DNA from 4 places in the Streptomyces sp. NPDC052701 genome. Region 1 is predicted to be linked to each of the others. Evidence: riboswitches for the same ligand, from Rfam matches in the RefSeq annotation. Region 1 holds a riboswitch; each other region holds the start of a gene.
What was found. A riboswitch is a leader RNA that binds a small molecule or an ion and turns the genes downstream of it on or off. The one in region 1 is predicted to bind cyclic di-AMP.
Positions count from the first base shown of each region.

Region 1 (7,244 bases):
CGCGTCGTCCTGTCGCCGTTCGCGCACCCGCTGTTCACCGTCCTCACGGGCATCGGTTTCGGCGTCGCCGCGCTCGCGACGGAGCGGCAGCGCGTACGGCGCCTGCTGCCGCCGCCGGCCGGGCTGCTGCTGGCGATGGGCATGCACGCGCTGTGGAACGGCTCGTCGACGCTCGGCGAGTACGGCTTCTTCGCGGTGTACGCGGCGTTCATGATGCCGGCGTTCGGGGTGCTGACCTGGCTGGTGATCTGGACGCGGCAGCGCGAGCTGAGGACCGTGCGGGACGAGCTGCCCGCGTACGCGGCGGCCGGGTGGCTGACGCCGGCCGAGCCGTTCGCGCTCGGCTCGATGCGGGCGCGGCGGATCGCCCGGCGGTACGCCCGGCGCCACGCCGGGAGACGGGCGGCGCGGGCGGTGACGGAGTACGAGGCGTACGCCACCTCGCTGGCGTTCCTGCGCCACCGCGGTCGCCGGGGCGGGGCGGGCGCCGACTTCGTCCCCCGGGAGAGGGAGCTGCTGCACGAGCTGTGGAGCCGGCGGGACGCGGCCCGCCCGGCGCTGGACCACGCGGCCCGGATCGTGGCTCCGCCGGTGCCGGTGGCCGTACCTCGCTGGCCGGTGCACGGGGCGTACGGGACGCACGGAGCGTATGGAATGCACGGGCCGTACGGGATGCACGGGGCGTACGGGGCGTACGGTCACCCGGGGATGCCGTACCCCGCGTACAACCCGTACCGCTCCTGAACCAGGCCCGGGCCGACGCCTCCGTCGGCCCGCGGACCTCGTCCCCCGTGAGCCGCGGTTCCGCCACCGCCGGCCGGCAGCCCTGACGTCGGGGGGACGTCGTCAGGACCGCCGGGGTCCGGGTCCGGGGACGGAGGGGCGGGCGGAGGACGTCAGGGGTTGAGGCCCTTGCTGCGCAGCCAGGCCAGCGGATCCACCCCGTTGGCGGAGCCGGCCGGATGGACCTCCATGTGGAGGTGGGCCCCGGTGACGTTGCCCGTGGCGCCGACGCGGCCGATGACGTCGCCGGTGTTGACCTTCTGGCCGACGCTGACGCTGATGGAGGACTGGTGGGCGTACCAGATCTCCGTGCCGTCGTCGAGGGTGAGCACGGTCTTGTAGCCGTAGGACCCGTCCCAGCCGGCCGAGGTGATCGTGCCGCTGTGGACGGCCTTGAGGAGGGTGCCGGTGGGCGCGGCGAAGTCCAGGCCGGTGTGGTAGCCGGAGGACCAGTAGGCACCGGCCTGACCGAACGTGGAGGTGATGGTGTACGAGGAGGTCGGCAGCGCGTACTGCTTGGCCAACTGGGCGAGCCGCTCGGCCTCGGCCTTCTTGCGGGCCTCCTCCTCCGCCTTCGCCTTGGCGGCGGCGGCCTTGGCCTCGGCCTCCTTCTCCGCCTTGGCGGCGGCTTCCGCGGCGGCCTTCTCGGCGGCGGCCACGGCCTCGGCGGCGGCCTTGCTCTCGAGCTGGTCCTGCTGCTGCTCGGCCTGGGCCATGATGCGGGCGCGCAGCGCCTCGCCGGCGTCGGCGGCGCCCTGCGCGGTGTCCGCGGAGGTCACGCCGACGCTGCTGAGCGGGGTGGCGGGCTCCTCGGGGGTTTCCTCGTCGGAGATGAGGGAACCCACGTTGGGAAGGTCCGGCATGGAGATGGACACCGGCGGCTTGCCGGTCTGGGCGCTGGCCATGCCGCCCGCGCCGACGGCCGCTATGACGCCGACACCGAGGACGGTGGAGCTGCGGGCGAGCCCGCCGCGCTGCTTGGCGACGCGATGCCGACCGCGTACGGGGCGGATGGACTCCTCGGTGGGGTTCCACTCCTCGAACGGGCCCTCGTCGGTGCGGTGACCGCCGTAGCCGAAGGTGTCGGTGCGCTCGCTCGGCACGAACGGGGCCGCGGGGGCAGGCCGGTTGGACGCCACGTAGGCGTACTCCTTTCCTTCCGTCTCCGCCTACCGGGTTAGCTGACGGGTTCGGAGCAGGAAGGTCTCCTACGCGCGTATACCGGCCGTGCTGCCACGGCGGTATCCGCTCGATTCACCCCAAAGTGGTGGTTCCCCGGTTCCCTTGCGGGATTCGGCGCGTGCGCACGGAGCCGCCTCGTGTGACGGCTGGGACGACCGCGCTGCGTTATCGAACGTTAATGTACGCAGGGCACGGATTCCAAGCCGTTCCGCTTGATCGTTAGCGATTTTCGCGAGGACTTACCCGCCACCACCGGGGCGAATCGGGCGAGTTGACCCCGCCTCAAACCACCCATACATTCTGACGGTACGTCAGTCCTCATGCGGAGTGAGGCGATTCGGTCACGTGGCGTGACAAAGGTCAGGGGTTCACGCCGGACCCTGCCCCGATTCCGCGCATGGAAAACATTCCGGAAACACTCAGGGCCGGAACTCGATGAGTTCCGGCCCTGGGCCTTCAGTAGCGGGGACAGGATTTGAACCTGCGACCTCTGGGTTATGAGCCCAGCGAGCTACCGAGCTGCTCCACCCCGCGTCGGTATGACACCAGTGTACGCCATGCGCGGGACGGCGAGCGCACACATGACCGCCCGCCGCCCCTCACCAGCCGTTCCCGGCGCCGAATGTGGCGCCCGTCACCCCAGCAGGTGACGGTTCGGGGCCTTGGCCCGCTCCTCCAACTCCGGCAGTACGACGACCTCGGCGCCCCCCGCCGCGAGCACCCCGCTCCCGTCGGCCCCGGTCACGAACGTGTCGGGCTCGCGCCAGGCCGTGACGACCCGGCGCACGCCCGCGTCCAGGATCAGCCGGGCGCACGGCGCGGGCCGGGACGCCCGCCGGGCGCACGGCTCCAGGCTGCTGTAGAGCGTCGCGGTGGCCAGGCGCGGATCGGTCGGGTCGGCCTTCGCCAGTGCCGCCTCCTCGGCGTGCGCCACCGGATCCCCGCCCTCCCGCGAGTGGCCCCGGGCCAGCTCGGTGCCGTCGGCCGCCACCACCACCGCGCCCACGCTGAACGCGGTCCCGGAGGGCGGGCACCGGTCCGCCAGCTCGCAGGCGAGGGCGAGCCAGCGGTGGTCCGCGGCGGACGGCAGGGGGCCGGTGCCGGGGGCGGTGGGCTCGTAGCGCATGAGGACGACGTCCCCGACCGGCCGCGTCTCGACGAGGCGCAGACGGCCGCCCTGGTAGCCGCCCGGGCCGAAGAGCCGGGGCGCGTCGGGGTCACCCACGAAGAGCGGGGCGAGGACGAGCTGGAGCTCGTCGGCCAGGCCCTGGGTGAGGAGCTGGGTGTGGACCTGCCCGCCGCCCTCGACCATGAGCCGCCGTACGCCGCGCACGTCGTGCAGGTGTGTCAGGAGGCGTCGCCAGTCGAGCTCGGCGCCGAGCGGGACGACGTCGGCCGCGACGCCGAGGGCATGGGCCCGTTCGGCGCCCGCGTCCGTGGTGTAGAGGACCTTCTCGCCGCCCGTGTGCCAGAACCGGGCCGTCGGGTCGAGGTCGCCGGAGCCGCTCACGGTGACCTTCAGCGGGTACTCGGGGCGGCCCTCGGCGATCCGGGCGGCGCGCCGCTCGGGCGAGTTGACCAGCAGCCGGGGGTTGTCGGCGCGGATGGTCCCGGCGCCGACCAGGATCGCGTCGACCGAGGCCCGCACCTCGTCGACCCGGTCGAAGTCGGCCGGCCCGGAGAGCAGCAGGCGCTCGGGGCCGGTGTCGTCCAGGTAGCCGTCGAGGGAGACGGCGGCGGACAGCAGGACGTACGGGTGGGGCATCGACGCGCTCCCTCGGGGTCGGTCCCGGCGGCGGGCTGGGTGCGCGGTCCCGGCTGCGGTGGTCCCGGCCGCGACACGCTTGGTTCAAGTTTGAAACAAACCTACACTGGCGGCATGACGATCCGCTGGCTCACCCCCGAGGAGCAGCGCGCCTGGCGCGCGTACCTCGCCGCCTCGCTGCTCCTGGAGGACGCCGTCGACCGGCAGCTCCAGCAGGACGCCGGCATGCCGCACCTGTACTACTCCGTCCTGGCCACCTTGTCGGAGGCCCCGGGGCAGCGGCTGCGGATGACCGACCTGGCCGAGCGGCTGAAGATCACGCGCAGCCGGCTGACGTACGCGGTCGCGCGGCTGGAGAGGGACGGCGCGGTGCGGCGCGAGGCGTGCGCCTCCGACGGGCGCGGCAGCATCGCCACGTTGACCGACGCGGGCCGGGCGGTGCTGGAGCGGGCCGCTCCCGGGCACGTGGCGACCGTGCGGGCCGCCCTGTTCGACCACCTGACGACGGAGCAGGTCGGACAGCTGGAGGAGATCTGCACCGGGATCGCGCGGGCGCTCCAGGAAGGCGGCGGCCGGTCGGCGGCCGACGAAGTGCCGTGGCGCCGCAGGTCCTCGACGTCCTGCTCGTGACGTCGGTCACTTCCCCGCCGCCCCGGAGCGGCTTCGGCGTTGCTTCAACTTTCAAGCGGAGAGTAGAGTCCCGGCTGTGGATCTGATTCAAAACTGAAGCAGATTCCGGTGCGGCCGGGCCGACGGCCGCGCCGCCGAACGGAACGGACCCCGGAGGCCCGCATGCCCGACTTCCCCGCCGCCACCCCGCGCGCCCGCGTCCGGGTCCCGCTGCGCTTCCACGACGGCTACCGCGTCGACGCCGACCTGGTCACCTTCCACGGTCTCGTCGACGGCCGGGAGCACCTGGCCGTCGTTCTCGGCGAGCCGGGTCCCGTCCCGCTGGTGCGGCTGCACTCCGAGTGCCTGACCGGCGACGTCCTCGGATCGGCCCGCTGCGACTGCGGCCCGCAGCTGCGCGAGGCCGTCGAGCGCATCGCCGACCGCGGCGGGGTCCTGCTCTACCTCCGCCAGGAGGGCCGCGGCATCGGCCTCTACAACAAGCTCGACGCGTACGCGCTCCAGGACCAGGGCCTGGACACGTACGAGGCGAACGCGGCCCTGGGACTCCCGGAGGACGCCCGCGACTACACGGCGGCGGCCCAGATGCTCCACGCCCTGGGCGTCGGCGAGGTGGACCTCCTCTCCAACAACCCCGACAAGGCGGACCAGTTGCGCGCCCTGGACATCGCGGTCCGCGACCACGTCCCGACGGGCGTCTTCACCACCACCCACAATGTCCGCTACCTGCGCGCGAAGGTCCTCCGGACCCGGCACACCCTGCCGCTCGCGGAGCTCACGGACCTCACGGAACTGACGGACCTCACGGGCCTGACGGAACGGACGGACCTCACGGAGCTGACGGAGCGGACGGCGGGCTGAGGCTGGGCCTCCCGCCGCCCCTCTGCGGCCCTCCCGCCGAGGGGCGAGGAGGCGGTGCGGACCCGGCCGGGGCGGTGCCGGGCCCGGCCGGCCGCGCGAGCCGTGGTCCGTCCGGCCCCGCGAGCCGTGGTCCGTCCGGCCCCGCGGCCTGCGGTCCTCACAACCCCGCGGCCTCGGCGATCCCCCGTGGCCCCCCGGGCCGCCGGTGCCGCGGCGCCCACCCGCCCCGGCACCGGCGGGTGACCCGAACGCCTTCCTCATATGATCATCACTTTTTCCATGCGCTAGAATTTTTATACAGGACACTTATGCTCTGTTGAGCACATATGCGCTCACATGCCGAGCGATGGGATGGATCCTGTTCCGGGCCGACGTGAGGGGGCGTGCATGAGTCGAGTCATCCGCGTGCGCGTCGACAACGCGGCCCGCGACGGCGTTCCCGATACCGGCTGCGCCGGCCCCGGCGGCCGCCCCCGGCAGCGCTGACGCGCACGCGCTCCCGCCGAGCGGCACGGCTCGGCACCACGCGCCCGCTTCTCCACCGCCCTCCGGAACACGCGCCGCACGCGACCGGCCCGAGGCGGACATCCGCACCCCGCACACCCGTAACGGCACCCACGGCCCGCCGACGCCGCGTCCCCACGGCCGGCAGGTACCCGCGAAGGCACAGACGCCGCCACCGCACCCGACAACGGAGGTCAGACGCCCGTGCACGACACCACCGCCATGCTCATCGAACTCGGGGCGCTCATCCTCGGCCTCGGGCTCCTGGGCCGCCTCGCCGGACGGGTCGGCTTCTCGCCCATCCCCCTGTACCTGCTCGCCGGGCTCGCCTTCGGCCAGGGCGGCATCCTGCCGCTGCGGGCCAGCGAGGAGTTCGTCGCCACGGGCGCCGAGATCGGCGTCATCCTCCTGCTGCTCCTGCTGGGCCTGGAGTACAGCGCCTCCGAACTCGTCACCACGCTCAGGACCCAGTACCCCTCCGGGGCGGTCGACTTCGTCCTCAACGCCGCGCCCGGCGCGCTGGCCGCGCTGCTGCTGGGCTGGGGCCCGGTGGCCGCCGTCGCGCTGGCCGGCGTCACCTGGATCTCCTCGTCCGGGGTGATCGCCAAGGTCCTCGGCGACCTGCGCCGGCTCGGCAACCGCGAAACCCCGGTCGTCCTCGGCGTACTGGTCCTGGAGGACCTGGCCATGGCCGTCTACCTGCCGATCCTCACCGCCCTGCTGGCCGGGGTGAGCCTGGCGGGCGGCGCCGTGACCCTGCTGATCTCGCTCGGCACCGTCGGCGCCGTCCTGTACGTCGCCCTGCGCCACGGCCGCCTGGTCAGCCGCGCGGTCTCCTCCGACAACGCCGAGATGCTGCTGCTGGTGGTGCTGGGCCTGACCCTGCTGGTCGCGGGGCTCGCGCAGCAACTGCAGGTCTCGGCGGCCGTGGGCGCGTTCCTGGTCGGCATCGCGCTGTCGGGCGAGGTCGCCGAGGGCGCCAGCAACCTCCTCACGCCGCTGCGGGACCTGTTCGCCGCGGTCTTCTTCGTCTTCTTCGGCCTGAACACCGACCCCGCCCGGATCCCGCCGGTGCTGCTTCCCGCGCTCGCCCTCGCCGTCGTCACCGCCCTGACGAAGATCGCCACCGGTTACTGGGCCGCCCGCCGGGCCGGCATCTCGGCCAAGGGGCGTTGGCGGGCCGGCGGAACCCTGGTCGCCCGCGGCGAGTTCTCGATCGTCATCGCCGGGCTCGCCGTCGGCGCCGAACCGCGCATCGGCCCGCTGGCCACGGCGTACGTCCTGATCCTGGTCGTCCTCGGCCCGCTCACCGCCCGCTGGACCGAGCCCCTCGCCCACCGGTTCGCGCGCCGCCCGTCGCGCGGAGCGCCGCGGGCCGCCGCACCGGCCGAGCCGGCGGAAACCGCGCACGCCGGAAGCTGAGACGCGGACCGCTCCCGCCGGAACCCGGCCCGCGGACGCACACGCCGGAACCCGGCCCCGCGGACCGCACGCGCACACCGGACCCCGGCCCACGGAC
Region 1 is NZ_JBFATO010000044.1:49,700-56,943, reverse strand. Features, by position in the region: gene AB0L29_RS32020 (PrsW family intramembrane metalloprotease) at 1-744, shown strand, start outside; gene AB0L29_RS32015 (M23 family metallopeptidase) at 897-1,922, opposite strand; cyclic di-AMP (ydaO/yuaA leader) riboswitch at 1,935-2,092, opposite strand; tRNA gene AB0L29_RS32010 (tRNA-Met) at 2,426-2,499, opposite strand; gene AB0L29_RS32005 (dihydrofolate reductase family protein) at 2,600-3,730, opposite strand; gene AB0L29_RS32000 (MarR family transcriptional regulator) at 3,845-4,360, shown strand; gene ribA (GTP cyclohydrolase II) at 4,523-5,221, shown strand; gene AB0L29_RS31990 (cation:proton antiporter) at 5,930-7,147, shown strand.

Region 2 (7,244 bases), on a different contig from region 1:
AGCCCCGGGACGACGGTGGTCTCCAGCGTGCGCATCGCGCTGGCCTGGGACTCCAGGCTGATGAAGTCCCGGTAGGTCGGCGGCAGCACCCCGCGGTACGCGTGCCACCAGTGATGCCGGCCGCCGGTCTCGTCCGAGCCCGCCAACACCAGCAGCAGTTCACGCAGTTGGGTGTCGGCCACGCCGTAGGCGTCGAGGAGTAACCGCACGTCGGCCGGTTTGACCCCGCTCGTGCCGGTCTCGATCCGGCTCACTTTCGACTGGTGCCAGCCCACCAGCCGGGCCGCCTCACCGCTGGTGAGGCCCGCCGAGGTGCGCAGCGCGCGCAGTTCGGCGCCCAGTTTCCGGCGGCGCACCGCGGGACCGTGCTGCATGGGCTTCTCCCCACTCCTTCCGTGCCGCCCGAATACGGTCTCGCGTCGCAGAGTTCACCGCATCGAGCGACAGATATATGCATATCTTGGTGGATCGCCGTCCTTCGCCGGTGTGGTGATGGCAGTCTGGCGGGCGAAGCACCAGTCCGGGACCGTACTCGAACCATCCGCTCCGTGTCGGACTACGGTCCCGTGGGAAAGGGACGACGTCGCCATGGCAGACCACCTGGAAGCATCCCTCACTCTGCCGAGCGATCCCGCCTCGGTCTCCGCGGCCCGCGCCTACGTGGTGGGCACGCTGGCGCAGTGGGGCATGCCGCGGGACACGGAAGTGTCCGACACCGTCCGGCTCATCGTCTCCGAACTCGCCACCAACGCCGTCCAGCACACCCTCGGCCAGTCGCCGACCTTCACGGTGGACGTCGAACTGAGCCGTGACGAGCGGCTGCGCATCGGTGTCACCGACAGCCACCCGCGCTTCCCCAGGCGGCTGCCCGCCGCCGTCCAGCAGGACAACGGCCGCGGCATGGTGATCATCCGGTGGCTGGCCGCGGAGTGCGGCGGCAGTCTGCGCGTCCGCCCCACCCGCGAGGGCGGCAAGACGGTCTCCATCGAACTGCCGTGGGCCGTTCCGGCCCGGCCGGTGCCCGCGGCGGGGCGGCGGGAGGCGTAGGCCTCGGTCCCGCCGTGACCGCCGGGCCGGGCCGGGGCGGCGGGGTGATGCCCAGGGCGGGGCAATGCCCGCGGCGGGGCGTGCCCCGAGGGGTACCGGCGCCGGTCCGGGACCGCCCCCGCGGCAGCCGCTGCCGGCGCCAGCCGTGGCCGTGCCCGCCCCGGTGGGCTTCCCGGCCGTGGCGCTGCGGGCGGGCCGCCCCGGCAGGGCGCCGCGCGGCCCGCGCGGCCCGCGTCGGCGGTGGCGCACCGACGCCTCACGGCGCGGCTTCCCTCCCGGAACCACCGGTCCGGGCACCACCGTCGGCGGCAGCCCGACGGCGGCAGCCCGACGGCGGCGCGGGCCGGCTCCGTGCCCGGCCCGGTGCCGCGCGCCTCGCGGGCCGGCTCCACGCGGCGCGTAGGACGGCCCGCGAGGCGCGCGGCCGCGTACGTGGTGCGCCGGACCGCGCCGAAGGGCTCGAAGCCCGAGGTGAGGGCGGGCTGTAGCAGGAAGGCGAAGAGGATCTGTACGTCCGTCCGGGTGCCGCGCGGATCCCGCAGGAACTCCACGAAGCCGCGGCCGGCGGGTCCCAGCGGTGTCCCGTTGCGCGCGGTGCGGGGACACCGCTGGGACGCGCCGGTCACGGGGGCACAGGCAACCGCCTGAGCCCGTGTCACGCCCCGGCGGGGCGGCGGCCGCCCGGCGCGCCGCCGCCCCGCCAGGGGATCACTTCACCCGGCCGTACCAGACGCTCTTGGTCCAGATCTTCTGCAGCCGCACGACGTCACCGGTCTTCGGGGCGTGCCATATCTTGTCCTTACCCGCGTAGATGCCGACGTGGTACACGTTGCTCCCCGAGTGGAAGAACACCAAGTCGCCCGCCTTGCGGCTCCTGGCGGAGATGTGGCGGGTCTTGTTGTACTGCTGGGCCGCCGTCCGGGGCAGCTTCTTGCCGGCCTTCTTGAACGAGTACAGCGTGAGCCCCGAGCAGTCGAACCTGCGCGGCCCCGTGGCACCCCACTTGTAGGGCGAACCCTTCTTGCTGGCCGCGACTTGCAGTGCCTTGGTCGCAGGCGAGGCGGCTTCTGCCTCCGAGACGAAGCCGGGCGCCACGATCGAGCCGCCCACGGCGGCGATGGTCAGGGCCGAGGCCGTACCGGCCCGGGCCATGAGCGACGGGACACGATTGAGCGCAGTCATGCGCAACCCTTCGTCAGCCGCCTGTGAAGGATGACCTGTCGGATTCGGGCTGGCGAAGTAGCCCGGCCGCGAGCGAACTCGCGGCTTCACCCCAAGGGCCGCTCGGAACTGGCGCTCCGGCGACCCGTCGTGCTTGGGTCCTCCACTCCTGCCGATCCACTCCTGTCGACCGGTCATCCGGGCGGCGGCAGGACTCGGCGTCCGCCCGGACCGCCCCGCCGCGGTGGCGGGGGCTTGTCGTCAGACACGGATCTTCACCCATGGATGTCCGAAAAACCCAACGCAACCGGGAATTTGTGTTGTTACTCACCACTCATCCGTTCGGGTGGACACCTCGGCGTTCGAGACATCGTCCAGGGGACCGAGGAGCCCCGGACCAGCGGCGGAATACCTCATTCCGGCGTGGGACCGCGCGTCTCGCGCAACCGCGAGGGGTCAAAAACAGTAGGTGTGGCTAGTCCGGAAGGGGGTAAGCCGTTTGGTCCGTTTCGTCGCCGCCCCGAACTCCTCGCCGACGCGGCAGGTGACCGCAGGGATGGGGGAGCGTCAGATTCCGGTGTCCGGGGGCAGGGTGACCCGGGCGGTGCGCCGCTCGCCGCCCTGGCCCGCGCAGCGCGCGGCGCGCGGGTCAGGGCGGCGGCGCGCATGTCGTCCCGCCCCGCTGGTGCATCGGGGTGAGCGCGTCGCGCGGGGCGGTCGCCGTGCCGGCCGGCGCCTGCGCGGCCCGCGGCCCGCGGCAGGCGTCGCCGGGCGACGCGGATCGATGCGGCCCAGCAGGCCGACGACGTCCAGGCGACGGCCGGTCACCCGGCCCGGCGCGGGCCGTGCTGGTCGGCGCCGCGAGCGGACCGCTCCGCGGTGGCGGCCGACGTGGCGGAGGGGGCCCGGCCGCGCGTCGGGCCGTCCGCCGCCGCCATCGCCCTGCCGGGGCAGGGCGGGGCGCGGGCCCGTCACGGCGTTCGGCTCACCGTCGCCGGCGCGGCCGAACCGCACCGGCTTCCCGAGCAGCCGGTCTCCCGCCGGCGGCAGCGACCTGTCCGTCACGACGCGCGTGGCCCTGACGGGCCACGGCCCGTCTCGTGCCGCGCGAGGAGCCGGTACTGGGACGGACCGGGCAGCGGCCCGGCCGGCCGGGCACCCGGCTGACCGCCGGGCGCACCGTCCTCGACCAGAACCGGCCCGCGGGCCCGGCGCCCCGGGCGGCTGGGACGGGCCCGCCGTGCTCGCGGGACACCGGGCCGTCGGCCAACTCGTCCTTGCCCGGACGGAGTTCACCGGGGAACCGGCGCCGGCACGGGTGCTGGGGAGGGCACCGCCGTGGTGCCGCCGGCCGGTCCGGCGGCGCCGGTGACCGCGGTGGCGCCGGTGACCGCGGTGGCGCCGGACGGCCCGCGGCTGCGCCGCCTGCCGTGCGAGGCGCTCACGGTGCTCGGCTGAGCTTCCGGCGAGCGAACGAGCCGATCCGTTTATCGGATTGGCAAAGAAGGGCGTCCCCCTCTGTTCCCGGGAGCCCCGCAGCAGAAAGGATCCCCCGGTACTCATCGAACAGTCCAGGGGGAGGCCCCACTTGAGGGATTCAGGACCCAAGAGACGTGCGACGGCGCTCGGTTCGGCCGGCGTGCTCGTCACGACCGCGCTCGTGGCCGGCGCGATGTCCGCGCCCACGGCGAGCGCGAGCGCGGACACCCGCCACGGCCGGGACCGCGAGGCACGGGGCGTGGCGATCGCCGCCGCCCGGGCCGCGCAGACCGGCATCGACTGGCGGGACTGCCCCGCCGACTGGGGGCTGGAGAAGCCGATCCAGTGCGGCTGGGTCACCGTGCCGCTCGACTACGCCAAGCCCTACGGCAAGCAGATCAAGCTCGCCGTCGACCGCGTCGGCAACACCGGCACCGAGGCGGAGCGCCAGGGCGCGCTCGTCTACAACCCCGGCGGCCCGGGCGGCTCCGGCCTGCGCTTCCCGCGCCGGGTCACCACCAAGAACCCGCTCTGGACGAACGTGGCCAAGGCGTACGACTTCGTGGGCTTCGACCCGCGCGGCGTCGGCAAGTCCACGCCCATCTCCTGCGTGGACCCGCAGGAGTTCGTCAAGGCGCCCAAGATGGACCCGGTGCCCGACTCCGAGGCCGACAAGCGCGCCCAGCGCAAGCTGGCCCGCGAGTACGCCGAGGGCTGCCAGGAGCGCAGCGGCGCGATGCTGCCGCACATGACCACGCCGAACACCGCGCGCGACCTCGACGTCATCCGCGCCGCGCTCGGCGAGCGGAAGCTCAACTTCCTCGGCGTCTCCTACGGCACCTACCTCGGCGCCGTCTACGGCACCCTCTTCCCGGGCCACGTGCGCCGCATGGTCGTCGACAGCGTCGTCAACCCGTCCCGCGACAAGATCTGGTACCAGGCCAACCTCGACCAGGACGTCGCCTTCGAGACGCGCTGGAAGGACTGGCAGGACTGGGTCGCCGCGAACGACGCGACCTTCCACCTCGGCACCACCCGCGACGCCGTCCAGGCCCAGTGGCTCCGGCTGCGCGCCACCGCCAAGAAGAACCCCCTCGGCGGGGTCGTCGGCCCGGCCGAGCTGACCTCCTTCTTCCAGAGCGCCCCGTACTACGACTCCTCCTGGGTGCCGGTCGCGACGGTCTTCAGCAAGTACGTCGCCGGCGACACCCAGGCGCTCGTCGACGCGGCCGCCCCCGACCTGTCCGACACGGCGGGCAACGCCGCCGCGGAGAACGGCAACGCCGTCTACACCGCCGTCGAGTGCACCGACGCCAAGTGGCCCACCAGCTGGCAGAAGTGGGACCGCGACAACACCCGGCTGCACCGGGACCACCCGTTCATGACGTGGGCCAACGCCTGGATGAACCTGCCGTGCGCCACCTGGCCGGCCAAGCAGCACACGCCGCTGGACGTCAGGACCGGCAAGGGGCTTCCGCCCGTGCTGATCGTCCAGGCGGAGCGTGACGCGGCCACCCCGTACGAGGGCGCCGTCGAGCTGCACAAGCGGTTCAAGGGCTCCCGCCTGATCACCGAGAAGGACGCGGGCTCCCACGGCGTCACCAGCCTGGCCAACCCGTGCGTCAACACCCGGGTGGACGCCTACCTGCTCGGCGGCGAGCTGGACGGCACGGACGTGACGTGCGCCCCGCACGCCACGCCGAAGCCGTAGCGGCACCTCCGTACGACGGTGAGGGGCGGCCGGTCACTCCGGCCGCCCCTCACCCGTGTCCGGGGACCCGGGCCGTCCTCGCGGCCGAGCCGCACCGCCCCTGCCCCGCCGGGCGGGGTCCTCACCCCGGCCACCGCCGCGCGGCGGTGGCCGGCACCGGGCGTCAGCTCAGCGGCATCCGGGGGAAGCGCCGCTCCCGCTCCGCCTTCTTGGCGGCTTCCTCCGCCTTGACGTCGGCCGCGTACCGGTCGACGTACTCCTGCTCGGACAGGGACATGATCGCGTACATGATCTCGTCGGTGACGGCGCGCAGGACGGCCTTCTCGTTCTCCATGCCGGCGTAGCGGGAGAAGTCCAGGGGCTCGCCGAAGCGGATCACCACGGGATGGATGCGGGGGACGACCTTGCCCGGGGGCTGGGCCTCGAAGGTGCCGATCATCGCGCAGGGGACGACCGGGACCCCCGCCTTGAGCGCCATCACGGCGACGCCGACCTTGCCCTTGTAGAGCCGGCCGTCGTGCGAGCGCGTGCCCTCCGGGTAGACGCCGAGCAGTTCGCCCCTGCCCAGGACGCCGAGGCCCTCGCGGATCGCGGCCTGGCCCGCGTCCTTGCCGGAGCGGTCGACCGGGATCTGCCCGGCGCTGCGGAAGAAGGCCGCGGTCAGCCGGCCCTTGATGCCGGGCCCCGTGAAGTACTCGGCCTTGGCGAGGAAGGTGATGCGCCGCTTGAGGACCGCGGGCATCAGGAAGTGGTCGGAGAACGACAGGTGGTTGCCCGCGACGATGGCCGGGCCCGACTCCGGCACGTGCTCCAGGCCCTCTATGCGGGGCCGGAAGACCAGCCTCAGCAGCGGACCGAGCAGCACGTATTTGAGCAGGTGGTAGAACAAGGGCGCTCCTCGACTCTGACGGGTGGGCGGGGTCGCCGCGTTCCAGCAGGTCGACCGGCATGTCGTGGGGTGCCAGTGTAGGTGCAGGCGCGGCCGCCCGACACCCTGTCCGACCGGACCGCGCCCCCGCCGTGCCGGGTGGTTGACGGATCGTCAGGCCGGTGCGGCGGACGGTGCCGGCGCGGCCGGGGAGAACCGCGCGCTCGGCCTGCCGCCCCCGTCGGTGAACGGCCGGCCGGCCCGCACGGCGCGATCACGCGGGGCACCGGCGCACGGGTGGCTCCCGGGGGCGCGCCGAGTAGGCTCCGCACCATGCGCATCTCAGTTTCCTCGGACATGGACGAACCCGTGGCCCGCTTTCTCGTCGCCGAGCTGCGCGACCGCGGCCACGAGGTGCTGCCGCACGGTGCCCTGCGCCCCGGGGACGACCCGCGGTGGGCGGTCTGCTCGGAGGCCGCGGCCCGCGAGGTCGCCGACGGGGCGGCGGACCAGGCGGTGGTGTGCTGCTGGACCGGCACCGGCGCCTCGATCGCCGCCAACAAGGTGCCGGGCGTCCGGGCCGCGCTGTGCACGGACGCCTACACGGCGGACGGGGCCCGCCGCTGGAACGACGCCAACGTACTGGCGCTGAGCCTGCGGCTGACGTCGGAGCCGCTGCTGAGGGAGATCCTCGACGCCTGGTTCGCGGGTGAGCCCAGCGCGGACGCGGAGGACCGGGAGAACGTGGACCGCGTCGGGCGCCTCGACCGGGAAGGGACCAGCGGGTAGCCGAACGCCCACGCCGGACAGCCGGACAGCCGCACAGCGCTCGGCGCGGTGCCCCCGCCGGCGGCCGCGTGACCGGGCCGGGCTCGGACCGCGCCACCGCGCCGGGCGGGCACCGGACACCGCCGTGCGGCCGCCCGCCGCCTCCGTTCCCGGCCACCGCCGCAGCGCCGGACCGCGCCGGTTCCGCAC
Region 2 is NZ_JBFATO010000012.1:111,076-118,319, forward strand. Features, by position in the region: gene AB0L29_RS16390 (helix-turn-helix transcriptional regulator) at 1-374, opposite strand, end outside; gene AB0L29_RS16395 (ATP-binding protein) at 589-1,047, shown strand; gene AB0L29_RS16400 (C40 family peptidase) at 1,756-2,229, opposite strand; cyclic di-AMP (ydaO/yuaA leader) riboswitch at 2,233-2,439, opposite strand; partial or broken gene AB0L29_RS16405 (urease accessory protein UreD) at 2,931-3,666, shown strand; gene AB0L29_RS16410 (alpha/beta hydrolase) at 3,797-5,398, shown strand; gene AB0L29_RS16415 (lysophospholipid acyltransferase family protein) at 5,562-6,287, opposite strand; gene AB0L29_RS16420 (RpiB/LacA/LacB family sugar-phosphate isomerase) at 6,600-7,055, shown strand.
Region 2: it holds a riboswitch for cyclic di-AMP, as region 1 does, so the genes downstream of both, AB0L29_RS16400 (C40 family peptidase) here and AB0L29_RS32015 (M23 family metallopeptidase) in region 1, are expected to answer to the same signal.

Region 3 (7,244 bases), on a different contig from region 1:
CAGGAGCGGGCGGGCGCCCTCGCCGGCGCCCGCCCCTGCCGGCCCCTGTCGGCGCCCGCCCCCGCTCCGCGGGCCGTTCCCCCGCGGACGGCCGATCGCCCCGTCCGCGCCGTGGGTTAGCGTCGAACCGTGAACGCAACCAGTCCCGCACCCGCCCCCGGCACCGGCCCGGAAGCCGCCCCCGGCCGCATCGTCCTGCTCACCACCAGCCACCGCGTCGCCCCCGGCCTGCTGTCCTGGCCCGCCTGGCAGGCGCTGCGCGCGGCCGACCGGGTGCTGTGCGCGGACGGCGCCCATCCGCAGCTGCCCTACCTGCGCGAGGCGGGGACGGCCGTCGACGAGGCCGCCCCGACCGCCGAGGAGCTGGTCGACGCCTGCGCCGGCGGCCGGACGGTCGTGGTCGTGGCGACGGGGGAGGGCGAACCGGCCCTCACGGACGGCCTGGCCCGCCTCGCGGGCTCCGGCCGGGTCCGCATGCCCGAGCTGGAGCTGCTCCCCGCCTCCTACGACCTGCCGGGCGCCCGCCTCCTCGACCTGGTCCAGGTCATGGACCGCATCCGCGCCGAGTGCCCGTGGTCCTCGCAGCAGACCCACCAGGGCCTGGCGAAGTACGGCATCGAGGAGGCGTACGAGCTCGTCGAGGCGATCGAGGAGGGCGACCGCGAGGAACTCCGCGAGGAGCTCGGCGACGTCCTGCTCCAGGTGGTCTTCCACGCCCGCATTGCCGAGGAGGACCCGGACGCCCCCTTCTCCATCGACGACGTGGCCGGCGGCATCGTCGCCAAGCTCGTCCACCGCCACCCGCACGTCTTCGGCGACGAGAAGGCCACGACCCCCGAGGAGGTCAAGGAGCACTGGCTGCGTACGAAGGCCGTGGAGAAACAGCGCACGTCCGTCACGGAGGGCGTCCCCCTCGGCCAGCCCGGCCTGGCCCTCGCGGCGAAGCTGGCGTCCCGGGTCCGCACGGCGGGCCTCGACGTCCCGCCGCCGCGGGCCGCGGGCATCGGCTACGAGCTGCTCGCGCTGGCGGTGCGGGCCGAGGCGGAAGGAGTGGACCCGGAGGCGGCACTGCGGGCGGCGGCCCGGGCCTACCGGGACGCGATCAGGGCGAAGGAGGCCGCCGGACGGGGATGAGCCCCGGCCCTCGACCCCCGGCCTCCGTCCCGGCCCCGACCCCCGACTCCCGGCCCCGACTCTCGCCCCCGACTCCCGACTCTCGGCCCCGGCCCCCGCCCACCGCCGCCGCGGGGCCGCCGCCGCGGGGCCGCCGGCACGGGCCGCCCCGGCGCGCGGAAGGCCCCCGGCGGGGCGCTCCGGGCGCCGGATACCGTCGAGGAGTGACCGACCAGCCTCAGCCCCGCAGCACCGTCCCCGCCCGCCCGGACCTGTTCACCTGGGAGTTCGCCACCGACCCCTACCCCGCCTACGCCTGGCTCCGCGAGCACGCCCCGGTGCACCGGACGAAGCTGCCCAGCGGGGTGGAGGCCTGGCTGGTCACCCGGTACGCCGACGCCCGGCAGGCCCTCGCCGACAGCCGTCTGTCCAAGAACCCGGCGCATCACGACGAGCCCGCGCACGCCAAGGGCAAGACCGGTATCCCCGGCGAGCGCAAGGCCGAGCTGATGACGCATCTGCTCAACATCGACCCGCCCGACCACACCCGGCTGCGCCGGCTCGTCTCCAAGGCCTTCACGCCCCGCCGGGTCGCCGAGTTCGCGCCCCGGGTGCAGCAGCTCACCGACGGTCTCATCGACCGGTTCGCCGCCGAGGGCTCCGCCGACCTCATCCACGAGTTCGCCTTCCCGCTCCCCATCTACGCCATCTGCGACCTGCTCGGCGTCCCGCGCGAGGACCAGGACGACTTCCGGGACTGGGCGGGCATGATGATCCGGCACGGCGGGGGGCCGCGGGGCGGGGTCGCGCGGTCGGTGAAGAAGATGCGCGGCTACCTCGCCGACCTCATCCACCGCAAGCGGGAGGCCCTGCCCGCCGAACCCGCCCCCGGCGAGGACCTCATCTCCGGTCTCATCCGCGCCTCCGACCACGGCGAGCACCTCACCGAGAACGAGGCCGCCGCGATGGCCTTCATCCTCCTGTTCGCCGGTTTCGAGACGACGGTGAACCTGATCGGCAACGGCACCTACGCCCTGCTCACCCATCCCGGCCAGCGCGCCCGCCTGCAGCGCTCCCTCGCCGCCGGGGAGCGCGACCTGCTGGAGACCGGAGTCGAGGAACTCCTGCGCTACGACGGCCCCGTGGAGCTGGCCACCTGGCGGTTCGCCACCCAGCCGGTGACCATCGGCGGGCAGGACATCGCCGCCGGCGACCCCGTCCTCGTCGTCCTCGCCGCCGCGGACCGGGACCCGGAGCGGTTCGCCGACCCCGACGTGCTCGACCTCGGACGCCGCGACAACCAGCACCTCGGCTACGGCCACGGCATCCACTACTGCCTGGGCGCCCCGCTCGCCCGCCTGGAGGGCCAGACCGCGCTCGCCACGCTCCTCACCCGGCTGCCGGACCTGCGCCTGGCCGTGGACCCGGCCGAGTTGCGCTGGCGCGGCGGGCTCATCATGCGCGGACTGCGCACCCTGCCGGTGGAGTTCACCCCGCCGCGCTAGGCCCTGTCGCCGGACTCCCGCCGTCCGGCCGGAGGGCGGCCCCTCCCATACCCGCCGTACCAGCGCAAACGTGTCACACGTTCATCTCTGTGATCTCCATGTGATCTGCACGGCATGAACTTGTGACAAGTGATCGTATGCCTATACGTTCACCCATCAGCGTGGCGTGCCTGCTCGACCCGCCACGCCGGTCACTGCTGTCTTGGGAAAGGTCTCCCCATGCTCTCCGGGAACGGTCGTCACCGCCGCCCTCGCCAGGCTCCGGCTCTCCTCGTCGCGGCCGGAGTGACCGGCTCCGCCATCGCGATCCCGCTCCTCGGGGCCTCCGGCGCCAGTGCGGCCGACGGCACGACCTGGGACCGGGTCGCCGAGTGCGAGACCGGCGGCGCCTGGAGCCAGAACAGCGGCAACGGCTACTACGGCGGTCTGCAGGTGACCCAGGAGGACTGGGAGGCCTACGGCGGTCTCGACTACGCCGCGAGCGCGGACCAGGCCAGCCGCTCCCAGCAGATAGCCGTCGCCGAGAGAATCCTCGCCGACCAGGGGGTCGGCGCCTGGGGGACCTGCGGGCTGACCGCCGGGCTGGACAAGGACTCGACCTCCGTCGACATCGACACCGGGGTGGCGGACGACGCGTCGGGAACCTCCGGTTCGTCCGGTTCATCCGGATCGTCCGGACTGCTCGGGGGGGCCGGCTCCACCGGCTCCTCCCGTGCGTCCGGTTCCCCCGGTTCGGCGGAGGACCCCTCGCCGTCCCCCTCGTCCCCGTCCGACGGACCGTCGAAGAGCGCGGACGAGAAGTCAAAGTCCGGCAAACCGTCCGGTTCTGACGCCGACTCGGACTCCGGCGACAGCGGTTCGCCGCGCCCCGACGGCTCGCCGACGGCCGGCCCGGAGGGCGGCGACCCGGCCGACTCCGGCCGGACCGACGGCTCTTCCGCGCCGGCCGACACCGGGACGACCGGCTCCGGCCGGCACCGCGGCCCCAGCGCCCAGGAGACCGCGGAGGAGGGCCGCGCGGCCGCGTCGGCGGGCCGGCACGCCTCGCGCGGGGAGGGTGCCTCGCGCGGCGCGCTGGGCGGCTCGTACACCGTGCGCGAGGGGGACAGCCTGTGGTCCATCGCCGACTCCCTTGACCTCAGCGGCGGATGGCAGGCGCTGTACGAGGAGAACGAGAAGGTGGTCGGCGCGGACCCGAACCGGATCGTCCCCGGTCAGGACCTTGAGGTCGGAGTCGAACCGGGCAAAAAGTAGCGTAGTGACAGCGGGAGTTCACGTCACGGTTCGCGCTGAATGTCCCATATAAGTGCGGTGAGAGATAGATCTCAGAAGCCCTGATCGTCTTTGAAATTCCGCGGATCGCGTGTCTACGGTCGTGACCGTTCGCCACCGCGAGCCCCGGCTGCCGCAACGCCGAATCCTGCCAGCGGCCGTCCGGGAACAGTCGTCGCGTCAAGCGCCGCAGGCAGGAGCGGGGGACCCAAGGTAAGTGCCGGGCCCAGCACTTGGGGCTGGATCCGGCTAGGGGTGAAGCCGTGTCCCGCAAGGGGCGCGGCCGGGCAACTCAACCGGCCCGAACCCGACAGCTCACCTCGCAGGCGTCGGTGAGGGGATCCATCCATGCTGTTTTCCGGCAAGGGCAAGCACCGTCGTTCGTCCAAGGCCACCCGTGCCATCGCCATGGCGGGTGTCGCCGGCGCCGCCGTCGCCGCCCCGCTGATGGCGGCCGGCACCGCCTCCGCCGCCACCGCCTCCGAGTGGGAGGCCGTCGCCCAGTGCGAGTCCGGCGGCAACTGGTCCATCAACACCGGCAACGGCTACTACGGCGGTCTGCAGTTCTCCGCCTCCACCTGGGCCGCTTACGGCGGCACGCAGTACGCGGCCACCGCCGACAAGGCCAGCAAGGCGCAGCAGATCGAGATCGCCGAGAAGGTCCTCGCGGGCCAGGGCAAGGGCGCCTGGCCGGTCTGCGGCAAGAACCTGTCCGGCGCCTCGTACGACGGCGGCTCCGCGGCGGCCGGCTCCTCGCAGGGCGCCGGTTCCACCGAGACCCGTCAGAGCGAGCCGCAGGCGGCCTCCCGCTCCGCCGAGCGCCCGGCCCAGAGCCAGCAGACTCAGCAGAGCCAGCCGACCCGGCAGAGCCAGAAGACCGTCACCACCCCGACCGGCAAGAAGGTCAAGAAGGGCGACGGCGAGTACAAGGTCGTCAAGGGCGACACCCTCAGCTCGATCGCCGCGGAGCGCGACGTCGAGGGCGGCTGGGCGAAGCTGTTCGAGCTGAACAAGGACATCGTCGAGGACGCCAACCTCATCTACCCGGGCCAGCAGCTGCACCTGAAGTAAGGCGCGGCCCCGGGCCCGCCCCCGTCCCCGCGGACTCCCCGCCCCGGTGCGCGTTCCCCGTGCGCGCCGGGGCGGAGTCGTGCGCGGGAACGGGCACACCCTTTTGTTCCGAGCGGAAACAATTTACCCTCTGTTCTGTCCGACAGATGGGTGACCGGCTGGCCGATTACCCGGAGCCGGTTAGGCTCGTCTCGCAGAGCCATCGCGGTCCTGCTCACCCGCGTCACATCCAAGAAGGAGATGCTCGTGCCGTCCATCGACGTCGTCGTAGCCCGGGAAATCCTGGACTCCCGAGGCAACCCCACGGTCGAGGTCGAGGTCGGCCTCGACGACGGCAGCACGGGTCGTGCCGCCGTCCCGTCCGGCGCCTCCACCGGCGCCTTCGAGGCCATCGAACTCCGCGACGGCGACTCCAACCGCTACCTGGGCAAGGGCGTGGAGAAGGCCGTCCTCGCCGTCATCGAGCAGATCGGCCCGGAGCTGGTCGGCTACGACGCCACCGAGCAGCGCCTGATCGACCAGGCCATGTTCGACCTGGACGCCACCGACAACAAGGGCTCCCTCGGCGCCAACGCCATCCTCGGCGTCTCCCTCGCCGTCGCCCACGCCGCCTCCGAGGCCAGCGACCTGCCCCTCTTCCGCTACCTGGGCGGCCCGAACGCGCACCTGCTGCCGGTGCCGATGATGAACATCCTGAACGGCGGCTCGCACGCCGACTCCAACGTGGACATCCAGGAGTTCATGATCGCCCCGATCGGCGCGGAGTCCTTCTCCGAGGCCCTGCGCTGGGGCGCCGAGGTCTACCACACCCTCAAGAAGGTCCTGAAGAGCAAGGGCCTGGCCACCGGCCTCGGCGACGAGGGCGGCTTCGCCCCGAACCTCGGCTCCAACCGCGAGGCCCTCGACCTCATCCTCGAGGCGATCAAGGAGGCCGGCTACACCCCCGGCGAGCAGATCGCCCTGGCGCTGGACGTGGCCGCCTCCGAGTTCTACAAGGACGGCGTGTACGTCTTCGAGGGCAAGGAGCGCTCGGCCGCGGAGATGACCGAGTACTACGCCGAGCTGGTCGAGGCGTACCCGCTGGTCTCCATCGAGGACCCGCTGTTCGAGGACGACTGGGAGGGCTGGAAGACCATCACCGCCCAGCTCGGCGACAAGGTCCAGCTCGTCGGCGACGACCTGTTCGTCACCAACCCCGAGCGCCTCGCCCGCGGCATCGAGGAGGGCGCCGCCAACGCCCTGCTGGTCAAGGTCAACCAGATCGGCTCCCTGACCGAGACCCTGGACGCCGTCGAGCTCGCCCAGCGCAACGGCTACAAGTGCATGATGTCCCACCGCTCCGGCGAGACCGAGGACGTCACCATCGCCGACCTGGCCGTCGCCACCAACTGCGGCCAGATCAAGACCGGCGCCCCGGCCCGCTCCGAGCGCGTCGCCAAGTACAACCAGCTGCTGCGCATCGAGGAGATCCTCGACGACGCCGCGGTGTACGCCGGCCGCAGCGCCTTCCCGCGCTTCAAGGGCTGACCCCACCGGGGTCACGGCCCAGCCAGTCGCACGTACGTCCCCGTACTCGGTCCCGTACCGTGTGCGGGGACGTACGCGCGTGTGAACGGGAGGCGGGGACATGGCCGTGAAGGACCGGGACCGGTTCTCCACCGCGACCAGGATCCGGCTGATCGGGGAGCAGACCGCGGCCCGGGTCTACCGCTCGCAGACCCGGCGCCAGGCCCGCCGCTCCCGGCTCACCGGCCGGGCCGCGCTGCTGGCCCTCGTCCTGTGCTCGCTGATCGTGGCCCTCGCCTACCCGATGCGGCAGTACGTCTCCCAGCGCGCCGAGATCGCCGACCTGGAGCGCCGGCAGGAGCAGGCCCGCCGGCGGGTCGAGCAACTGCGCGACCTCAAGGCACGCTGGCAGGACGACGCGTACGCCGAGCAGCAGATCCGGCAGCGGCTGCACTACGTCATGCCCGGGGAGACCGGCTACATCGTGATCGACCCGGGCGCGGCCAGGAAGTCGCGCGCCGACGCGGGGACGGCCGACCGTCCCTGGTACGCGAACGTCTGGGACGCGGTCGACAGGTCCGACGCCTCCGACCGGTGAATCCGCACAGCTCCATCCGGGAGCCCGCGTCCGCGGAGCTCCCGCGGCCCGTAGAGAAAGACAGGCATGGAAACGCCCCCGCCGACCACCCCGCGCACCGAGCCCACCGACGCGGACGTCGAGGCCTTCAAGCAGCAGCTCGGGCGGCCCCCGCGCGGGCTGCGCGCGATCGCGCACCG
Region 3 is NZ_JBFATO010000002.1:406,477-413,720, forward strand. Features, by position in the region: gene AB0L29_RS04925 (nucleoside triphosphate pyrophosphohydrolase) at 130-1,134, shown strand; gene AB0L29_RS04930 (cytochrome P450) at 1,338-2,618, shown strand; gene AB0L29_RS04935 (transglycosylase family protein) at 2,838-3,872, shown strand; cyclic di-AMP (ydaO/yuaA leader) riboswitch at 4,066-4,234, shown strand; gene AB0L29_RS04940 (transglycosylase family protein) at 4,239-4,961, shown strand; gene eno (phosphopyruvate hydratase) at 5,208-6,488, shown strand; gene AB0L29_RS04950 (septum formation initiator family protein) at 6,589-7,065, shown strand; gene AB0L29_RS04955 (DUF501 domain-containing protein) at 7,132-7,244, shown strand, end outside.
Region 3: it holds a riboswitch for cyclic di-AMP, as region 1 does, so the genes downstream of both, AB0L29_RS04940 (transglycosylase family protein) here and AB0L29_RS32015 (M23 family metallopeptidase) in region 1, are expected to answer to the same signal.

Region 4 (7,244 bases), on a different contig from region 1:
GTCGCTCCCCGGCCCTCGCCGTGCACCGGCCGACCCTCCCGCGATCAGCTCGCCGAGAGGGTCTCGGGGTCCTCGGTGGCCTCGGCCGCACCCTTCGTTTCGTCACTCACCGTATCTTCCCGGGCCACGGCTGCCGTGCCGGTTCCGCTCCTGCCCGCCGTCCCGGCGGGGGCCTGCGGGGAGGGCCAGCCGCCCTCCGGGGCCAGTGCCACCTCGCGCCACCACGGCTCGGACGGCACGGTCGCGGACGTCGGCTCGAACGGCTCCCCGGGACGGGGCAGGGCGATGCGGGCACCCGTCGCGCGGGCGGCCGCGAGGGTGCCCTCGCCGGGCTCCGCCCACGGGTGCGGCGCCAGGTTGAAGGTGGCCCAGTGGATCGGGAGCATCAGGCCGCGCTCCGGCCCGCCCTGGAGGTCGAGATGGGCCCGCATGCCCTCTTCGGGCGTCATGTGGATGTCGGGCCAGAAGGCGGAGTACGCACCGATCTGGATCATCGTGGCGTCGAACGGGCCGTGTTCGGCGCCGATGTCCTCGAAGCCCTCGAAGTACCCGGTGTCGCCGCTGTGGTAGACGCGGTGCTCCCCTCCGGCGACGACCCAGGAGGCCCACAGGGTGTGCTGGGTGTTGCGCAGGCCCCGGCCGCAGAAGTGGCGGGCCGGCGTGGCGGTCAGGGTGAGTCCGCCGATCTCCGTCGCCTCGTGCCAGTCGAGCTCGCGCAGACGGCCGGCGGGGACGCCCCAGTGCTCGAGGTGGGCGCCGACGCCGAGCGGAACGGCGAACAGCGTGTCCGTCCCGGCCAGCGCCTTGATGGTGGGCATGTCCAGGTGGTCGTAGTGGTCGTGCGAGATGACGACGACGTCGACCGGCCCGAGGGCGGCCAGCGGCAGCGGCACCGGGTGCAGCCGCTTGGGCCCGGCGAAGGGGAACGGTGAGCAGCGCTCGCCCCACACCGGGTCGAACAGCACGCGCCGTCCGGCTATCTCCGCGAGCACGCTGGAGTGCCCCAGCCACGTCAGCCGCAGTCCGCTCGCCGGGGGCCCGGCCAGGTCGGCGAGCGTGGTGGCGTGGACCGGCACCGCGCCCCGCGGGGTGCGGCGGGGCCGGGCCTCCCGGTCGAAGTAGACCTTCGCGAAGTCCCGCGTCGAGCCCGAGGGGCGGGTCCGGGCGGTGCCTCCGGGGTTCTGGAAGACCCCGTCCTTGAAATGGGGCGAGCTGCGGATACGCGCCATGCGCGCACCGCCGGGGTCCACGCCGAAGGCCGCGGGCCGCAACGCGCGGAGCCCGGCACTCGTAGGACGGAAACCGGCCACGCTACCTCCAGGTGGAATCGGTCAGGCATCCCATTATGGTCGGCCCCTCCGGCGTCCCCGGGCCCCCGGGCCACGGCGGGCGCCCCGGGGACCTCGGCGATCCGCCCGGCCCGGTGAAAGACCCGGTGGGCCGGGGGCCGGCGGCTGTGGAGCGAGGGCCGGGCGGCGGCGCTGCGCGAACCGGCGCTGCGGGAGGTCGCGCGGGACCTGGGCAGGCAGTGGAGGGCTGTGATCACCGGGGATCGCGGGGAGGGTGGCCGCGGGCGGGTCCCGCTGCCCGGACCCCGCGGACGCGTCCTCGCCGTGTAAGCGAAACCTCGGGTCAGGTCCTCCGCTGCCCGGGCCCGCGGGCGCGGCCCTGCGTCTGACGGCCCCGCTGGACGGGCTCGCCGTGCGGCCGAGGTCGTACGCGGGTGCGGGGCCGCGGGCTCGGGCCCGGGCGCGGTGCCGCGGACCCGGGCACGGTGCTGCGGACACGGGCACGAGCGCGGGCGCAGGCGCGAGCGCGAGCGCGGGCGGACGAGGCGCTCGCTCGCGGACCGGGTCCGGAGCGGGAGGAGGAGTCGACGGCACCGCGGCGGCGACCTGCGCCTGCGGGAGGGCCCCGGCGCCCGGCCGCGGGCCGCGCCGGGCGTCCTGCGGCGCGGCCCGCGGCCGAGGGCGTCTCAGGCCACCGCGGCGATCCGCATCTTGATGTCGTCCGGCGACAGCGCCCCCTTGGCCGTCACGTGGTCCCCCGAGGACTCCCCGCGCAGCCGGCGTCCGATCCACGGCACCAGGTACTCCCGCGCCCACTGGACGTCGTCCCGGCGGATCTCGAAGGCGCCGCGCACCGGCAGCGGCGGCCAGGGCTGCTCCGGGTCGGCCGGGACCTCCAGGCCGAGCACCTGCCCGGCGCGCAGCGCCACGCGCGTGTGCCCCTCGGGCGACAGGTGCAGCCGGTCGGTGTCCCAGGCCCGGCGGTCCTGGATGCTCCTGAGGGACCACAGGTCGAGCACCGGGCAGCCGTACCGGTCGGCGATGGCCCGCACGTGCCCGTTGTACGTGGCGATCTTGCCGCGCAGGTGCTTGAGCACGGGCACGCCACGGGTGTCGAATCCGGTGGTCACCATGACGGTGCCGGCCGTCGCGGCGAGCGCGGCCACCGCCCGTTCGAAGCGCTCGGCCACCTCGTCCGGGTCGGTGCCCGGGCGGAGGATGTCGTTGCCCCCCGCGCAGAACGAGACCAGGTCCGGGGCGAGTTCGACGGCTCTGGGAACCTGCTCCTGAACGATCTGGTCGAGCAGCCTGCCGCGCACGGCGAGGTTCGTGTACCGGAAGTCGCCTTCGGGCCTGCGGTCCGCGAGCAGCACCGCGAACCGGTCGGCCCAGCCGACGAACGCCCCGTCGGGGCCGGGGTCGCCGACGCCCTCGGTGAAGCTGTCCCCCACCGCCACGTACGACCCGATCACTGATCTGCTGTCACTCTTCGAATCGTCTGCCACAGCAGCACATGATTCACCGTGGAATGTGACCTACGCGACCGTAGGCAGGGATTGACGCGCGGTGAGATAAGCCACGCCCAAAGTCTTCCCCAAGCCGGGAATACGGCGGCCCGGCGGCGCCGGTGCGGCGACCGCGCCCGGACGTCACGGACACGGGGGCGGCTCCGCACGGTCCGGCGGGCGAAGTGCCCCCGCGCGTAAGGCTCGGGGCCGTGGCGCGGGAGCCGGCTCCGTGGCCGGGCCGCCGTTTCCCGCCGGCGCCCCGGTGCGCCGAAGGCCGGGCCCCGGGATCGGGGTCCGGCCTTCGGCGGCGTGCCGGGCGGGTGGCCGCGGGGGTCAGCCGAGGGAGACGCCGTGCGAGCGGAGGTAGGCGACCGGGTCCACGTCCGAGCCGTAGTCGGGCGTGGTGCGGATCTCGAAGTGCAGGTGCGGTCCGGTCGAGTTGCCGGTCGAGCCGGAGAGGCCGACCTGCTGTCCGGCGGTGACGGTCTGGCCGGCCGAGACGGACAGCGAGGACAGGTGGGCGTACTGCGCGTAGTAGCCGTCGTCGAGCTTGATGACGACCTGGTTGCCGTACGCGCCGGCCCAGCCCGCGGAGACGACCGTGCCCGCGGCGACGGCCTTCAGGGGGGTGCCGGTCGGGACGGAGAAGTCGACGCCGGTGTGGTAGCCGCTGGACCACATGCTGCCGGCCACCTTGTAGCCGGTGCCGACGCCGCCGGACACCGGCGCGGTGTAGCCGCCGGCCGCGTCGGCGGTCCCGGCGCTCCGGCTCACGGCCGCGGCCTGCGCGGCGGCGGACGGCGCGGCGGACGGCTTCTGCGCCTTCTGGGACGACGGCTTCGCGGACGGCTTCTGCGCCGGCTTCCCGGACGAAGGCTTCGCCGCGGCCGAGGAGTTGGCGGAGGAGGACGGCTCGGCCGTACCCGCCGCCGCCTTCTCGCCGATCGACAGCTTCAGGCCGGGGTGGATCAGCGACGGGTCGTCGCCGACGGCCTCGCGGTTGTCCGCGTAGAGCTTCTTCCAGCCGCCGTCGACGTCCTGCTCGTCGGCGATCTTTGCCAGGTAGTCACCGGCCTTCACGATGTACGTGCGCACGTCCGCGTCGTTCTTCCCGGCGGTCTTCTCCCCGGTCACCGGAACGGACTGGACGGCCTTCTCCGGCGCCGACTGCGGGGTGGCGGCGTGGGCGTCGACGGCCCCCAGCAGCGGGAGGGCGAGTACGGCGCCACCGGTTCCGGCGACGGCGATGGACCGGGTGAAGCTCTGGGTCTTCGAACGGCGGTGCTTACCCTTTGCGGGCATGACGAATTCCTCTCCGGCGCCTGCGAGGTGAGCTGTCGGGTGCGAGCTGGAGATGCCCGGCCGCGCCGAGGCGCGGCTTAACCCCAAGCCGTTCCGGGAACCGGAACAGGCGTCGTACCTGTGGGTCCCCCGCTCCTGCCGTACACGGGTCAGTGGGTGCGGGCTCCGGGCGGCGGCAGGATTAGGCGTCCGTCCGGATCGGTGGCGAACGTAAGCGAACAGGACGCGCAGGGACAAGTTTGCGATTGCCCGCGCCTGCGTTTCCGGTGATTTCCGCGGACATTCCACGGTGACCCTGCGTGGATTCCGGATCATTCACCGTCCGCAAATCCCCAAGAAAAACACCTTGATTACGTGAGCATGACGGCAACGCATCGTCACGAATATGAGCCTGCTCACGCACTCGGCCCCATCTCCCCTATTTCCGGGGCACGTTATATCGAAGTTCTCTATTCGGACAGATCGGCCACTTGCCGCGAACCGCTGCGGGAACGCCCGGTCACCGGCGCCGCAGCCGCACCACGGCGGCGTCGAGGTCCCCGCGCAGCCCGGTCCGCAGACCGTGGTGCACCAGGACCGCACCCCGGTGGATTTCTCCCGTTTCGCGGCATTCGTACGACGCCGTCGGGTCGAGGCCGCGCAGCCTGAGCGCCGCGGCGGGCTCCCCGTGGCGCTGCGCCTGGAGCCAGGCGAGGACGACGGTCTCGTCGCCGAGGACGTACTGCACAGCGCTCAGCCCACCCGTCGGGGGGCGCAGCCGGTACAGGTCGCCGCGCTGCACCACGGGCCGGATCTCCTTGTAGAGCTCCACCCACTCGCGCGCCTCGGCGAGCTCTTCCTCGGTCCACCGGGTCAGGTCGCCGCCGAGGCCGAGCACCCCGGCCATGGCGCTGACGAACCGGAACCGCAGGGAGCTGGACCGGTGGTTGAGCATCGCGTTCGGGCTGTCGGTGACCCAGGCCGCCATGACCCGCGCCGGGTGGATCTGGCTGAAGCCGTGCTGGATGGCGAGCCGGTCGAGCGGGTCGGTGTTGTCCGAGGTCCACACCTGGTCCGTACGGCTCAGCACGCCGAGGTCGATCCGGCCGCCGCCGCCCGAGCAGGATTCGAAGGCGACGCCCGGGTGGGCCGCCCGCAACCGGTCCAGCAGGGCGTACAGGGCGCGGACGTGGTCCACCCACAGCCGCTGCGGATAGGGGTCGCCGGGCCAGCCGGCGTCGGTGAAGCAGCGGTTGAAGTCCCACTTGACGTAGTCGACCGGGACGCCGGACAGCAGCCCGTCGAGCCGCTCCCACAGGTACTCCCGGACGTCCTCGCGGGCCAGGTTGAGCACCAGCTGGTTGCGGAACTCCGTGCGCACCCGTCCCGGCTGGAACTGCACCCAGTCCGGGTGCGCCCGGTACAGGTCGCTGTCCGGGTTGACCATCTCCGGCTCGACCCAGATGCCGAACTGCATGCCGAGGGCGTGCACGTGGTCGGCGAGGGGCCTCAGACCGCCGGGGAAGCGGTCCGGGTCGGGCCACCAGTCGCCGAGCCCGGCCCGGTCGCCGGTGCGCGCCCCGAACCAGCCGTCGTCGACCACGAACAGCTCCACGCCCGTCGCGGCGGCCCGCTCGGCGAGCTCGCGCTGCTGCCGCTCGCAGATGTCGAAACCGGTCGCCTCCCAGGAGTTGAACAGCACGGGCCGGTCCCGGTCCGCGTCCGGGACGACGTACGCCCGCTGGTAGGCGTGCCAGGCCCGGCTGGCGCCGCCGAAGCCGCCGTCGCTCCACAGCCCCGCGAAGACCGGGGTGGTGTACGACTCCCCCTCCCCCAGCATCAGCAGGCCGGAGTCGTCGTGTCCGGCGCCGCCGGTGATCTGCACGCGGGCGTCCGGGAGTTGGGCCACGGCGATGCGCCAGGAGCCGGACCAGCCCAGGGCGCAGCCGTAGACCTCGCCGTGTTCCTCGGCCGCGTCCGTGTCGAGCGCGACCCAGGGCAGGTGCTGGTGCCCGGTGTGGCCGCGGCGGCTGCCGACGGCCTTCTCGCCGTAGGTGAGGTCCGAGCGCACCAGCCGGGACTCGGCGCCCCAGCGGCCGTGCAGCTGGGACAGCCGCCAGCCGTCGCGGTCGGGCAGGGTCCAGGTGGCGGAGTCGGCGCGCAGCACCTCGACGGCCGGGCCCTCGTTCGCCAGGGTCACCCAGCGCTCGACGACGTCCGTGGAGGGGCGCATCCGGTAGTGCAGCGTGACGGTCAGCCCGCCGTCGCGGAAGCGGAGCCGCAGCGCGCCGTCCCCGGCCGTCTCGTGCCCCTCGTACGCCCACTGCGTGCCGCGCCGCTCGGCGGTGCGCACCGACAGGGCGGGCCGGACGAACCGCGGGCCGCCCTCGACGGGGTACTCCTCGCGCCCGTCGAGCGGGGACTCGAAGGGCCACTCGTCCGGCAGCGGGCGGACGGCGAGGGCCTGCGCGTCGGCGAGCGCGATCCTCGGGCCCCAGTGCAGGTGCACCAGCTCGTCGCGGCCGGTGAGGTGGACGGCGTAGCTGCTGGCCGGCCCCGACAGGAGCCAGGTACGACCGTCCCGCGAGATCTCCGGCATCAGGCCCCCACAGATGCGAACAGGTGCGAACAGGTGCGATCGGACACCAACATCATCAGGGGTCCGGAGGCCGACGGGCAACGCCTGCGGACGACCCGGTCGGCCCGGCGGCCATGCCGTATCGTCGAGTGGTGCCCGTCGACGAGCCGCGCCGGCGGGGCGAGTGGGAGGGAGCCCCCGTGACGCAGCAGGTCCCGTCGACCGAACCCGAGCTGGCCGGAGTGCGCAACTTCCGCGACGTGGGCGGACTGCCGACCGTGGACGGCCGGCGGGTGCGGCACGGGGTGCTGTTCCGCAGCGGGCACCTGGCGCACGCCACCGAGCAGGACGCCGCCTTCCTCTCCTCGCTGGGCCTGCACACGATCTTCGACTTCCGCAACGCCGCCGACCAGAAGCTGGAGGGGCCGGACGTCGCGCTGCCGGGCGTGCGCAATGTGAACCTGCCGCTGTCCGACCCCGCCGACGGCGCGGAGTTCTGGAGGATGGTGCGCGACGGCGACATCGACCAGCTGCGCGAGATCCTCGCGGACGGCAAGGGCGCCAGCCGGATGATCGCCTCCTACCGCA
Region 4 is NZ_JBFATO010000010.1:44,690-51,933, forward strand. Features, by position in the region: gene AB0L29_RS14215 (MBL fold metallo-hydrolase) at 45-1,310, opposite strand; gene AB0L29_RS14220 (SGNH/GDSL hydrolase family protein) at 1,976-2,761, opposite strand; gene AB0L29_RS14225 (LysM peptidoglycan-binding domain-containing M23 family metallopeptidase) at 3,131-4,099, opposite strand; cyclic di-AMP (ydaO/yuaA leader) riboswitch at 4,104-4,264, opposite strand; gene AB0L29_RS14230 (alpha-galactosidase) at 4,599-6,677, opposite strand; gene AB0L29_RS14235 (tyrosine-protein phosphatase) at 6,857-7,244, shown strand, end outside.
Region 4: it holds a riboswitch for cyclic di-AMP, as region 1 does, so the genes downstream of both, AB0L29_RS14225 (LysM peptidoglycan-binding domain-containing M23 family metallopeptidase) here and AB0L29_RS32015 (M23 family metallopeptidase) in region 1, are expected to answer to the same signal.